3 regions of the Brevibacterium ihuae genome follow, and region 1 is predicted to be linked to each of the others. Evidence: predicted binding sites of a transcription regulator. Region 1 holds the regulator's gene; each other region holds the start of a gene.
What was found. Region 1 encodes HspR, which represses chaperone genes until heat shock. Its sites were predicted from a motif close to AAGTTGAGTCNNNNNGACTCAACTT; they were not measured.

Region 1 (3,269 bases):
AGGTCGCCAAGGACATGGGGCAGAACATGCAGGAGCCCGCGAAGCAGGCGGCCGAGAGCGTCAAGGCGCAGGCGCAGTCGGGCACCGAGACGGTGAAGTCGGACGCACAGTCCGAGGCCGACCACCTCAAGTCCGAGGCGCAGTCCTCGGGAGAGTCGGTCAAGCAGACCCGCGAGCAGTGATCGCCTGAGCACGCAGCGCCCGCCCCGGTACGTCTGGGGCGGGCGCTCCGTCATTCACCGCGCGGGCCCTCCGCGCACGGCCCGGAGAACTAGAGTGAGAGACATGGACATCGACACGAACGCCCTCGAACGCGACCTCGGCTTCCGCCTCCTCGGGGAGACCTTCTACCTCCAGGCGCTCGACCAGCTGTCGGTCAACGGCCTCGACCAGCCGTCCGTCGTGCCGGACTGGACCCGCAAGCACGTCGCCCTCCACGTCACGTACAACGCCGAGGGGTTCCTCCGCCTCCTCGAATGGGCGCGGACCGGCGAGGAGAACCCGATGTACCCGTCCCGCGCCTGGCGCGACGAGCAGATCGCCGAGGGCGTCGCCCACACCTCGGGCGCGGATGCGATCACGCTCGCCCACGAGGTCGCCGACGACCTCACCGAGGAGTTCGACGGCATGCCCGACGAGGCCTGGGCCGCCGAGGTCGTGTCCGGGCGCGGCGACCCGATCCGGGCCGCGGACATCCCGTGGCTGCGCGCCCGCGAGGTGTGGATGCACAGCCTCGACCTCGGTATCGGGATGACGGCGCGGGACTTCCCGGCCGAGGTCGTCGACCGGCTGCTCGACGACGTCGATGCGGTCTGGGCCGGATGGGACGAGCCCGTCCACTACCGGATCCACCTCACCGACCGGCCGGATGGCCCGGACCGGGTGATCCGCCACGGTGCGGAGGGCTCCGCCCCGGAGGCCCCGGTCGAGGTCACGGGCGAAGCGGCCGAGGTGCTGTCCTATCTCACCGGTCGCGGATGGCCCGCCTCGGTGTCCGACGACTCCGACAAGGGCGGCCGCGGCGATTCCACCCCCGAGGACCTGCCTGCACCGCCCCCGTGGCTCTGAGCCCGGGCGTGCAGGTCCGATTCAGGCCCGCCGGCGGCGATAGAGCATGAGCTCGCCTGCGCGCGGCGCATCGGTCCGCGCGGACCGGCCCGGGGCGAGCGCCCCCGCGATCCGGAGGTCCGGGCGGGTGCCGTGCACGATCGACACGACATCCCCGGCGGCACCGGCGGCGAACACCCTGCCGCCCCCGCCGGCGAGTGCGGCGTCGAGGCGTTCGGCGAGTGACCGAGCGTGCGCGCCGAGCGATTCGACCTCGCGCTGCAGCTCGAGGATCCGCTTGATCCCGGCGAGGTTGATCCCCTCGTCCTGGGACAGGCGCTGGATGAGCTGGAGGCGGTCGATGTCCGCCGCGGAGTAGCGCCGACCCCGGCCCGAGGCGCGCTCGGGCACGACGAGCCCCAGCCGGTCGTACTGCCGCAGAGTCTGCGGGTGCATCCCGGCGAGCTCGGCGGCCACCGAGATCACGTAGACCGCTGCGGTGCGTCCGATCGCCATGGTGCGCCACCTCCTCCGTTCATCGGGTCATCGTCCGCCGGGGCTCTTCTGCCTCGCGGATCGGTTCAGCTCGACTTCGCCTGCGAGTACAGGCCTGCGCGCGGGTCCTCGTCCGCGGTCGCCTTCTTGAATGCCTCGACGGCCTCCTTCGCCTCGGCGCTGAGCGTCCGGGGCACGGCGACCTCGATGGTGACGAGCAGGTCGCCGGTGCGCGACTTGCCCTCGATGCCCTTGCCGCGGATCCGCAGCACCCGGCCCGACGGGGTGCCGGCCGGGACCTTCATCCGCACCGGCATGCCCGAGAGCGTGGGGACCTCGACCTCGGCGCCGAGCGCCGCCTCGTCGAAGGTCACCGGCAGCTCCATCCGGAGGTTGTCGCCGTCGCGGCTGAAGACCGGGTGGGCGTCTACGTTGACGGTGAGGACGACGTCGCCGTGCTCTCCGCCGTTCGGGCTCGGCTTGCCCTTGCCCTTGACGCGGATCTTCTGGCCGTCCTTGACCCCTACGGGAGTGCGGACGCTCAGCGGCTTGCCCGACGGCATCCGGAGCTTGACCGTGGCGCCCTTGGCGGCCTCGGTGAAGGACAGCCGGGTCGTCGCCTTGATGTCCCCGCCCTTCTGGGGGCCGGTCGAGAACCCGCCGCCGTAGGGCGACTGACCGCCGAATCCGCCGAACAGGTCGCCGAGGTCCGGGGGCACGTCGCCGTAGGGCGATTGGCCGCCGTCCCGCGTGGTGTACCGGGGGTACTGGCGGCCATTGCCGCCGGTGTTGAACAGACCGGAGAAGATGTCCTCGAACCCGCCGGCCTGACCCCCGCCGCCGGAGCCCGCGGAGAAGCGGGCGCCGCGGCCCATCGCGCGGACCTGGTCGTACTGCTCGCGGGTCTCCTTGTCGGAGAGCACCTGGTTGGCCTGGCTGATCTCCTTGAACCGCGCCTCGGCCGCGGCGTCGCCCGGGTTGGTGTCCGGGTGGTACTTGCGGGCCAGCTTGCGGTAGGCCTTCTTGATCTCCGCGTCCGTGGCGTCCTTGGAGACGCCGAGGGTCGCGTAGTAGTCCTTGTCGAACCATTCGTTCTGAGGTCCCGTGTTCACCTGGCACCTCCTTCCTGTGAGCTCACGCTCGCGTCGATCCGGTCATGGTGGTCTGGCATGGGTGTCGTTCTCTTCCTCACGTGCCGAGCGGCAGGCGGCGGAGCCTCCTGCCGCCGGGCCCGTGCCCGAGGTGCGCCGCTGGTCCGCGCGCCCCGCTCCGCTCGGGGCGGGGGCTGCGGTCGGCGGGCACCTCGGGAGCGGATCATTCGGCAGGTGCCTGGACGCCCACCCGGGCGGCCCGGATCACGCGATCGCCGATCCGGTAGCCCGGCTGCATGACGAGGAACACCGTGGCGGTGTCGACCTCGTCGGAGGGCTGCTGCATGAGCGCCTCGTGGATGTTCGGGTCGAACTCCTCGCCCGGCTCGCCGAACTGGACGACGCCGATCTTCTCGAGCGACGCGACGAGCTTCGTCGCATGCGTCTCGAACGGACCGGACACGTCACCGTTCTCCTGAGCCAGCTTGAGCTCGTCGAGCACCGGGAACAGCGCTTCGACGACGGCCTGCACGCCGGTCTCCCGGGCGCGGTCCTGCTCGCGCTTGGCACGCATCCTAAAGGCGGCGTACTCGGCGTTGATCCGCTGCAGGTCCTCGAGCCGCTCGGCTGCGAGGC
Region 2 (3,269 bases), 690 kb from region 1:
ACATCGCGGCCGCGAGGAGCGCCGACTGCACGAGTCCCGCGGCATCGACGACCGCGGCGGGCACGATCCCGGTGGAGCGGAGCGCGACCATCGCGACGAATCCGGCGACGAACAGCGGGACGAGGGGCGGCAGGGTCGCGGCCTCGCCGTCCGCGCGCGAGCGGAGGGTGCGGCGGCGATGGGCGGAGACGAGGAGCACCACCGGCGCGAGGAGCAGGACGCGGGCGAGCTTGACGAGCACGGCCGCGCTCAGGGCCGCCGCGCCCAGGGTGCCGCCGATCGCGACGACCTGGGCGACCTCGTGCACCGCGGCGCCGGCCCACAGTCCGGTGACATCCGCATCGAGGCCGAGGGCGGCCGCTGCGAGCGGGAGCGCGGGGATCATGAGCGTGCCGAAGACGACGACGAGCGCGACTGCGGTGACGACCTCCTCCTCGTCCTCGGTGCGCACGACGCCGTCCACCGCGGCCACCGCGGCCGCCCCGCAGATCGAGAACCCCGAGGCGATGAGCAGCGTCTGCGTCCCCGACAGCCCGAGGAGCCGGCCGGCGAGCAGCGTGACTGCGAATCCCACGGCGACGACCGCGACGACGGTGACGATGATCCCGGCGCCGAGACCGAGGATGTCGCCGAGCACGAGCTGGAGCCCGAGCAGCACGATGCCCGCCCGGAGCAGGCGCTTGGCGGCGAAGGCGAGCCCGGGCTCGACCTGCTCGGGAAGGGGGAGAAGATTGCGGGTGAGGATCCCGAGGACGATCGCGATGAGCAGGACGCTCACCGTCGGCAGGAGGGCGGCGATCCCGAGCGCCGCGAGGACCCCGACGGCGGCGAGCCCCAGACCGGGGACGACGCGACGGGTCGCTCCGGCGTGGGAGTGCGGGGCCTGGGCGATCGAGGGCATGCGTTCCAGCCTCTCTGAGTCCGGAGGCCGCCGGTAGACCCGATTCCCGCATCCGGGCATATCCTGGTGATATGACGATGCGCTGGCCGGACCTTGCGGTCCTCGAGCTCCTCACCGCGATCGGTGAGCACGGGAGCCTGGGTGCCGGCGCCCGTGCGGTCGGGATGGCCCAGCCCAATGCGAGTCGCGCGATCCGGGCGCTCGAGCGCCGGATCGGCGTCGATCTGCTCGTGCGTCGGCCGGGCGGTTCCCGACTGAGCGAGGAAGGCGCGGTCGTCGTCGACTGGGCCCGCGGCGTGCTCTCCGCCGGCCGCGAGTTCGTCTCCGTCACCCAGGCGCTGTCGGCCGAGCGCGCCGCCCACCTCGACCTCGCGGCGAGTATGACCGTCGCCGAGCACCTCGTGCCCGGGTGGCTCGCCGAGCTGCGCCGCGGGCACCCCGAGGCCGAGGTGCGCCTCCGGGTCCACAACTCCTCCCACGTGTTCGAGCTCGTCGCCTCCGGGAGCTGCGAACTGGGATTCGTCGAAACCCCGCACGCGCATCCGGAGCTCCGCACCCGCGTCGTGGCCCGGGACCGGCTCGTGGTCGTCGTGCCACCCGCCCACCCGTGGGCCGAGCGCACCGCTGGCCTCACCCCGGCGGAGCTCGCGGCCACGCCGCTCGTCGTCCGCGAGCCGGGATCGGGCACGCGCGTCACGCTCGACGAGGCGCTCGCCGCCCACGATCCGGTGCCGCCGGCGCTCGAGTCGGGCAGCAACGCCGCCGTGCTCGCGAGCGTCACGGCCGGGGCGGGACCCGCGGTGCTGAGCGAGCTCGTGATCTCCGGACCGCTCCGGCGCGACGATCTCATCGCGATCCCGGTGGTCGGCCTCGACCTCGGCCGCGAGATCCGCGCGGTGTGGCGCGGGCCGCGCCCCACCCCGCTCGCCGAGGCGCTCATCGAGGTCGCCCGGGCGACCTGAGGCAACCGGACAGGAGACGGAAGCGGTCCGGTCCCGGGCCACCCGCACCTCCCGGAGCTGCCACGATCTGCCCACCCGGGCGGCCGGTGCCCGACATCCGGCCGCCGCGCACCGAATTTCCGTCCGGATACAGACTTGAGCGGAATAGACTCAACCCTGGTGATGTTGTCCCATCAGACGCCCGAAGAAGGCACGGATTCGAAAGGACACCATCCATGACCGCACAGTTCACGACGAAGTCGCAGGAAGTGCTCTCGGCCGCGGTGAAGGACGCCGTGGACCGGGGCCACTCGCAGGTCGACCCCGCACACATCCTGCTCGCCCTGCTCACCCAGCCGGAGAGCATCGCCGGCGCGCTCCTCGAGCATCTCGGCGCGAGCTCCGCCGCCGTGCGCTCCGAGGTCGAGCAGGTCCTCGCCGGCCTGCCGAGCGTGTCCGGCACCAACCAGGCGCAGCCGAGCCTCTCCCGCAGCGGCCTCCAGCTCGTCACCACCGCGGAGAAGGAGATGGCCGCCCTCGGCGACCAGTTCATCTCCACCGAGCACCTGCTCATCGCCGCCACGGCCGACTCCGGCCCGGTTCGCTCCCTGCTGGGCCGCAACGGGGTCACCCGCGACGGCCTCCTCGCCGCGCTGCCGGAGGTGCGCGGCGGTCGCAAGGTCACGAGCGAGAACCCCGAGGACACCTTCCAGGCGCTCGAGAAGTACGGCGTCGACCTCACCGCCGCCGCGCGCGAGGGGAAGCTCGACCCGGTGATCGGCCGCGACTCCGAGATCCGCCGGGTGGTCCAGGTGCTCTCGCGCCGGACGAAGAACAACCCGGTGCTCATCGGCGAGCCCGGCGTCGGCAAGACCGCCGTCGTCGAGGGCCTCGCCCAGCGCATCGTCGCCGGCGACGTCCCGGACTCGCTCCGCAACAAGACGCTCATCAGCCTCGACATGGCAGGCATGGTCGCCGGCGCCAAGTACCGCGGCGAGTTCGAGGAGCGCCTCAAGGCCGTGCTCGAGGAGATCAAGTCCTCCGACGGCCAGGTCGTGACGTTCATCGACGAGATCCACACCGTCGTCGGCGCCGGGGCCACCGGCGACTCCGCGATGGATGCCGGCAACATGCTCAAGCCGATGCTCGCGCGCGGTGAGCTGCGGCTCGTCGGCGCGACCACGCTCGACGAGTACCGCGAGAACATCGAGAAGGACCCCGCGCTCGAACGCCGCTTCCAGCAGGTGTTCGTCGGCGAGCCGAGCGTCGAGGACTCGATCGCGATCCTCCGCGGCCTCAAGGAGCGCTACGAAGCGCACCACAAGGTGACGATCGCCGACTCCGCGCTCGTCGCCGCGGCGTCCCTGTCGAACCGCTACATCTCCGGCCGTCAGCTGCCGGACAAGGCGATCGACCTCGTCGACGAG
Region 3 (3,269 bases), on a different contig from region 1:
GCGGACGACGGGTTCCGGGATGCCGCGCTCGGTGCGAGACCGGGTGAACTGCACCATCCCGTAGCCGAAGAGGAAGGCGAACATCGGGTACACGCGGGCATCGACGAAGAGGATCGCGGCGGCGGCGAGCACCCGGTCGAGGACGCCGCCGTCGGTCGGGTGGACGACGGCGGGGTGCACCGCTCCCCCGTAGAGGAACCAGGACACGTTGGCGATCGCGATGAAGAGGAGCATGACGCCGCGGGCGAGGTCGGGTGCGAGGGCGCGCGACGGTCCGGGGGACGGAGCGGGCGATGGAGCGGTGCGGGGATCGGGTGCAGTCATGGCAGGCAGGCTCTCTGAGGGGGATCCGCCGGCAGTGGACCGGCGGGAGGGCTCCCCCGCAGTCTAGCCCCGGTACACGCCTGCGGATCGGGCTCAGCCGAGGAGCCGGAAGCCGACGCCGAGGACGAGCGGCAGGGTGGCCATGGACACGAGGGTCTGGACACCGATGATCGCCGCCATGAGCTGGGCGTTGCCGCCGAGCTGGCGGGCCATGACATAGGCGCTCGGCGCGGTGGCGATCGCCTGGAAGACGAGCCCCACCCGGGCCGCGTCGCCGGACACCCCGAGGGCGAGCAGCAGGGCGACCGTCGCCGCCGGCAGAAGGAGGAGCTTGACGGCCGCGGCCACCGCGATCCCCCGGGCGTGGACTCCGACGGCGATCGGTCGCAGGCCGGCGCCGACGCACAGGAGGCCGATCGGCAGCGCCGCGGCGGCGAGCGGGTCGAGGACCTCGAGCGCGAGACCGGGGATCCCGATGGGCAGGACGTTGACGAGCGCGCCGAGCAGACAGCCGAGGACGAGCGGATTGAGCACGACCGTTCGCACGAGCGAGAGCCACGAGTGCTTGTCGACGAGGAAGAGCTCGAAGACGAGCGAGGACGCGACGTTGACGAGCGGCACGAGGATCGCACCGACGATCGCGGCGAGCGCGAGACCGTCACCGGCGACGAGGGCCGCCGAGAGGGACAGGCCGATGTAGGTGTTGAACCGGATGCCGCCCTGGAACACCGAGGTGAACGCCGCGGCATCGGCGGCAAGGACCCGGTGGAGGAGGCAGAGGACCGCGCCGACCGCGAGCGTGGGCAGCACGAGAGCGAGAGCGAGGGGGCCGAGATCGAAGCGGGAGACGTCGACAGCGGCGATGTTGCGGAAGAGCAGCGTCGGGAGGAGGACGAAGTACGCGAGCTTCTCCGCCCCGGCCCAGAAGTCCTCGCTGCGGAACAGCGGGGTGCGACGGAGCCCGAAGCCCACCGCGATGAGGGCCGCCACCGGCACGAGCGCAGCGGCGATGTCGGTGAATCCCATGGGATTCACTCTAGAAGATTGTCCTCGGCCGGGAATGATTCCATACTTGAGCGTGTTCGACTCAACGTAAGGAACCTCCGCAACTCCGAAAGGACACGCAATGACCGCCAAGTTCGATCCGATCCGCGACATCGACCGCTTCTTCTCCGAGGTCACCCGTACCCCGAACACCGCGGCCCTGCCGATGGACCTCTACCGCGAGGGCGAGGTCTTCGTCGCCCGCATCGACATGCCGGGTGTCGACCCGGCGAGCATCGACGTCGACGTCCAGGACCGCACGCTCACCGTCCGCGCCGAGCGCACCGCCGCCACCGGCGCCCAGGACATCAAGTGGCTCACCCGTGAGCGTCCCACCGGGACCTTCGCCCGGCAGCTCACGCTCGGCAACCGCATCGCGCTCGATCAGATCACCGCCGACTACACCGACGGCGTCCTGCTCCTCACGATCCCGGTCGCCGAAGAGGCGCGCCCGCGCAAGATCTCGGTCGCGCACAATCGCACCGAGGGTCGCTCCACCACGGTGGAGACGGGCTTCGGCACCGATTCGACCACCGGCGAGCAGGGCACCGGCACCGCGCTCTGAGATCCGCCGCTCCCCCACCGGGGATGAGCGCCGAGCACCGGAGGGGCACCGCATGATGCGGTGCCCCTCGCTGCATTCACCTCGTGCGTCCGGGCGGACCCGGGAGGCGCTCAGTCGGTCGTCAGCACGATCTTGCCGAAGCGGAGGTTCGAGTCGAGCTGGGCGTGCGCGTCGGCGACCTCGTCGAGCGGATAGACCGAATCGATGACGGGATCGATGTCGCCGTCGGCGACCATCGCGAGGAAGGCCGCGAAGTCGCGCGGAGAGCCCATCACCGTGCCGAGCACCCGCTTGTGCTGGAGGTAGAGGGTCCGGATGTCGAAATCGGTGACGATCCCGCTGTCGCCGGTCCCGCCCATCGACAGCACCGCTCCCCCGCGCCGGAGCAGGTGCACGGATTCCTGCAGGGTCGAGCCGACGGAGTCGAGGACGAGGTCGGCCTCCCCGATCTCGTCGCGGAGCCGCAGCTCCCAGTCGGGTTCGGTGTAGTCGACCCCGGCCGCCGCACCGAGCTCCTGGGCGAGGTTGAGCTTGTCACGGCTCGACGAGGTCACCGCCACCCGCGCACCGGCCTTGACGGCGAGCTGCAGGGCGATGAGCGACACCCCGGAGCCCGCGCCGAGGATGACGAGCGTCTGCCCGGCCCGCAGCTGCCCGACGGTGAAGAGGGCCCGGTAGGCGGTGACACCGGACAGCGACAGCGCACCGGCTTCGGCCCAGGCGAGATGGCGCGGCTTGGGGAACAGGCAGTCGGCGTCGACCGCGACGAGCTCGGCATAGGTGCCGCCGTCCGGGCCGCCGCCGAGCAGCGCGTAGTCCGGACCGGGCACGCGGTCGTCGTCGCCCCAGCGGAGCGAGGGCAGGATGACGACCTCCTCACCGGTGTCGCGCCGGATCCCGGCGCCGTCGGAGCCGAGGATCACGGGCAGCTGCGGGCGGTAGCCGGGGCCGATGCCGGCGCGGATGAGCGCGTCGCGCCGGTTGATGCCGGCGGTGCGCAGTTCGACGAGCACCTGGCCGGGACGCGGTTCGGGGGTCGCGAGCTCCGTGCACTCGAGCACCTCGGGCCCGCCGTGCTCGGTCAACAGGACTCCGCGCATCGTGTTCTCCTCCTCGGTTCGGTCGTGCCCTCATCCTCCCACGGATGCGGTGCGGATCACCGGATCCGGGGGTTCGTGAGACGCTCCGCGCGAAAGCTGAGACAGAGGTACGGGAGGTCGATCCGCTCGTCCTCGCCCACCGGATGCTCCTCGCCGAAGTACCACCGGATGTTCCTCTCGACCCGCTCCCGGGTCCGGGTGTCCGAGCGCAGCCAGTACGACCGGGTGGCCGCGAG

Region 2: the regulator HspR is predicted to act here: its motif matches at 1,996-2,020, upstream of clpB (ATP-dependent chaperone ClpB).
Region 3: the regulator HspR is predicted to act here: its motif matches at 1,394-1,418, upstream of C1A17_RS02170 (Hsp20/alpha crystallin family protein).

Annotation. Positions count from the first base shown of each region.
Region 1 is NZ_FXWZ01000003.1:693,727-696,995, forward strand. Features, by position in the region: gene C1A17_RS08495 (DUF3618 domain-containing protein) at 1-182, shown strand, start outside; gene C1A17_RS08500 (maleylpyruvate isomerase N-terminal domain-containing protein) at 286-1,068, shown strand; gene C1A17_RS08505 (heat shock protein transcriptional repressor HspR) at 1,090-1,563, opposite strand; gene C1A17_RS08510 (DnaJ C-terminal domain-containing protein) at 1,629-2,654, opposite strand; gene C1A17_RS08515 (nucleotide exchange factor GrpE) at 2,857-3,269, opposite strand, start outside.
Region 2 is NZ_FXWZ01000003.1:1,383,764-1,387,032, forward strand. Features, by position in the region: gene C1A17_RS11505 (YeiH family protein) at 1-901, opposite strand, end outside; gene C1A17_RS11510 (LysR family transcriptional regulator) at 973-1,863, shown strand; gene clpB (ATP-dependent chaperone ClpB) at 2,079-3,269, shown strand, end outside.
Region 3 is NZ_FXWZ01000002.1:476,286-479,554, forward strand. Features, by position in the region: gene C1A17_RS02160 (DUF418 domain-containing protein) at 1-324, opposite strand, end outside; gene C1A17_RS02165 (AEC family transporter) at 418-1,350, opposite strand; gene C1A17_RS02170 (Hsp20/alpha crystallin family protein) at 1,451-1,933, shown strand; gene C1A17_RS02175 (quinone oxidoreductase family protein) at 2,044-3,033, opposite strand; gene C1A17_RS02180 (class I SAM-dependent methyltransferase) at 3,090-3,269, opposite strand, start outside.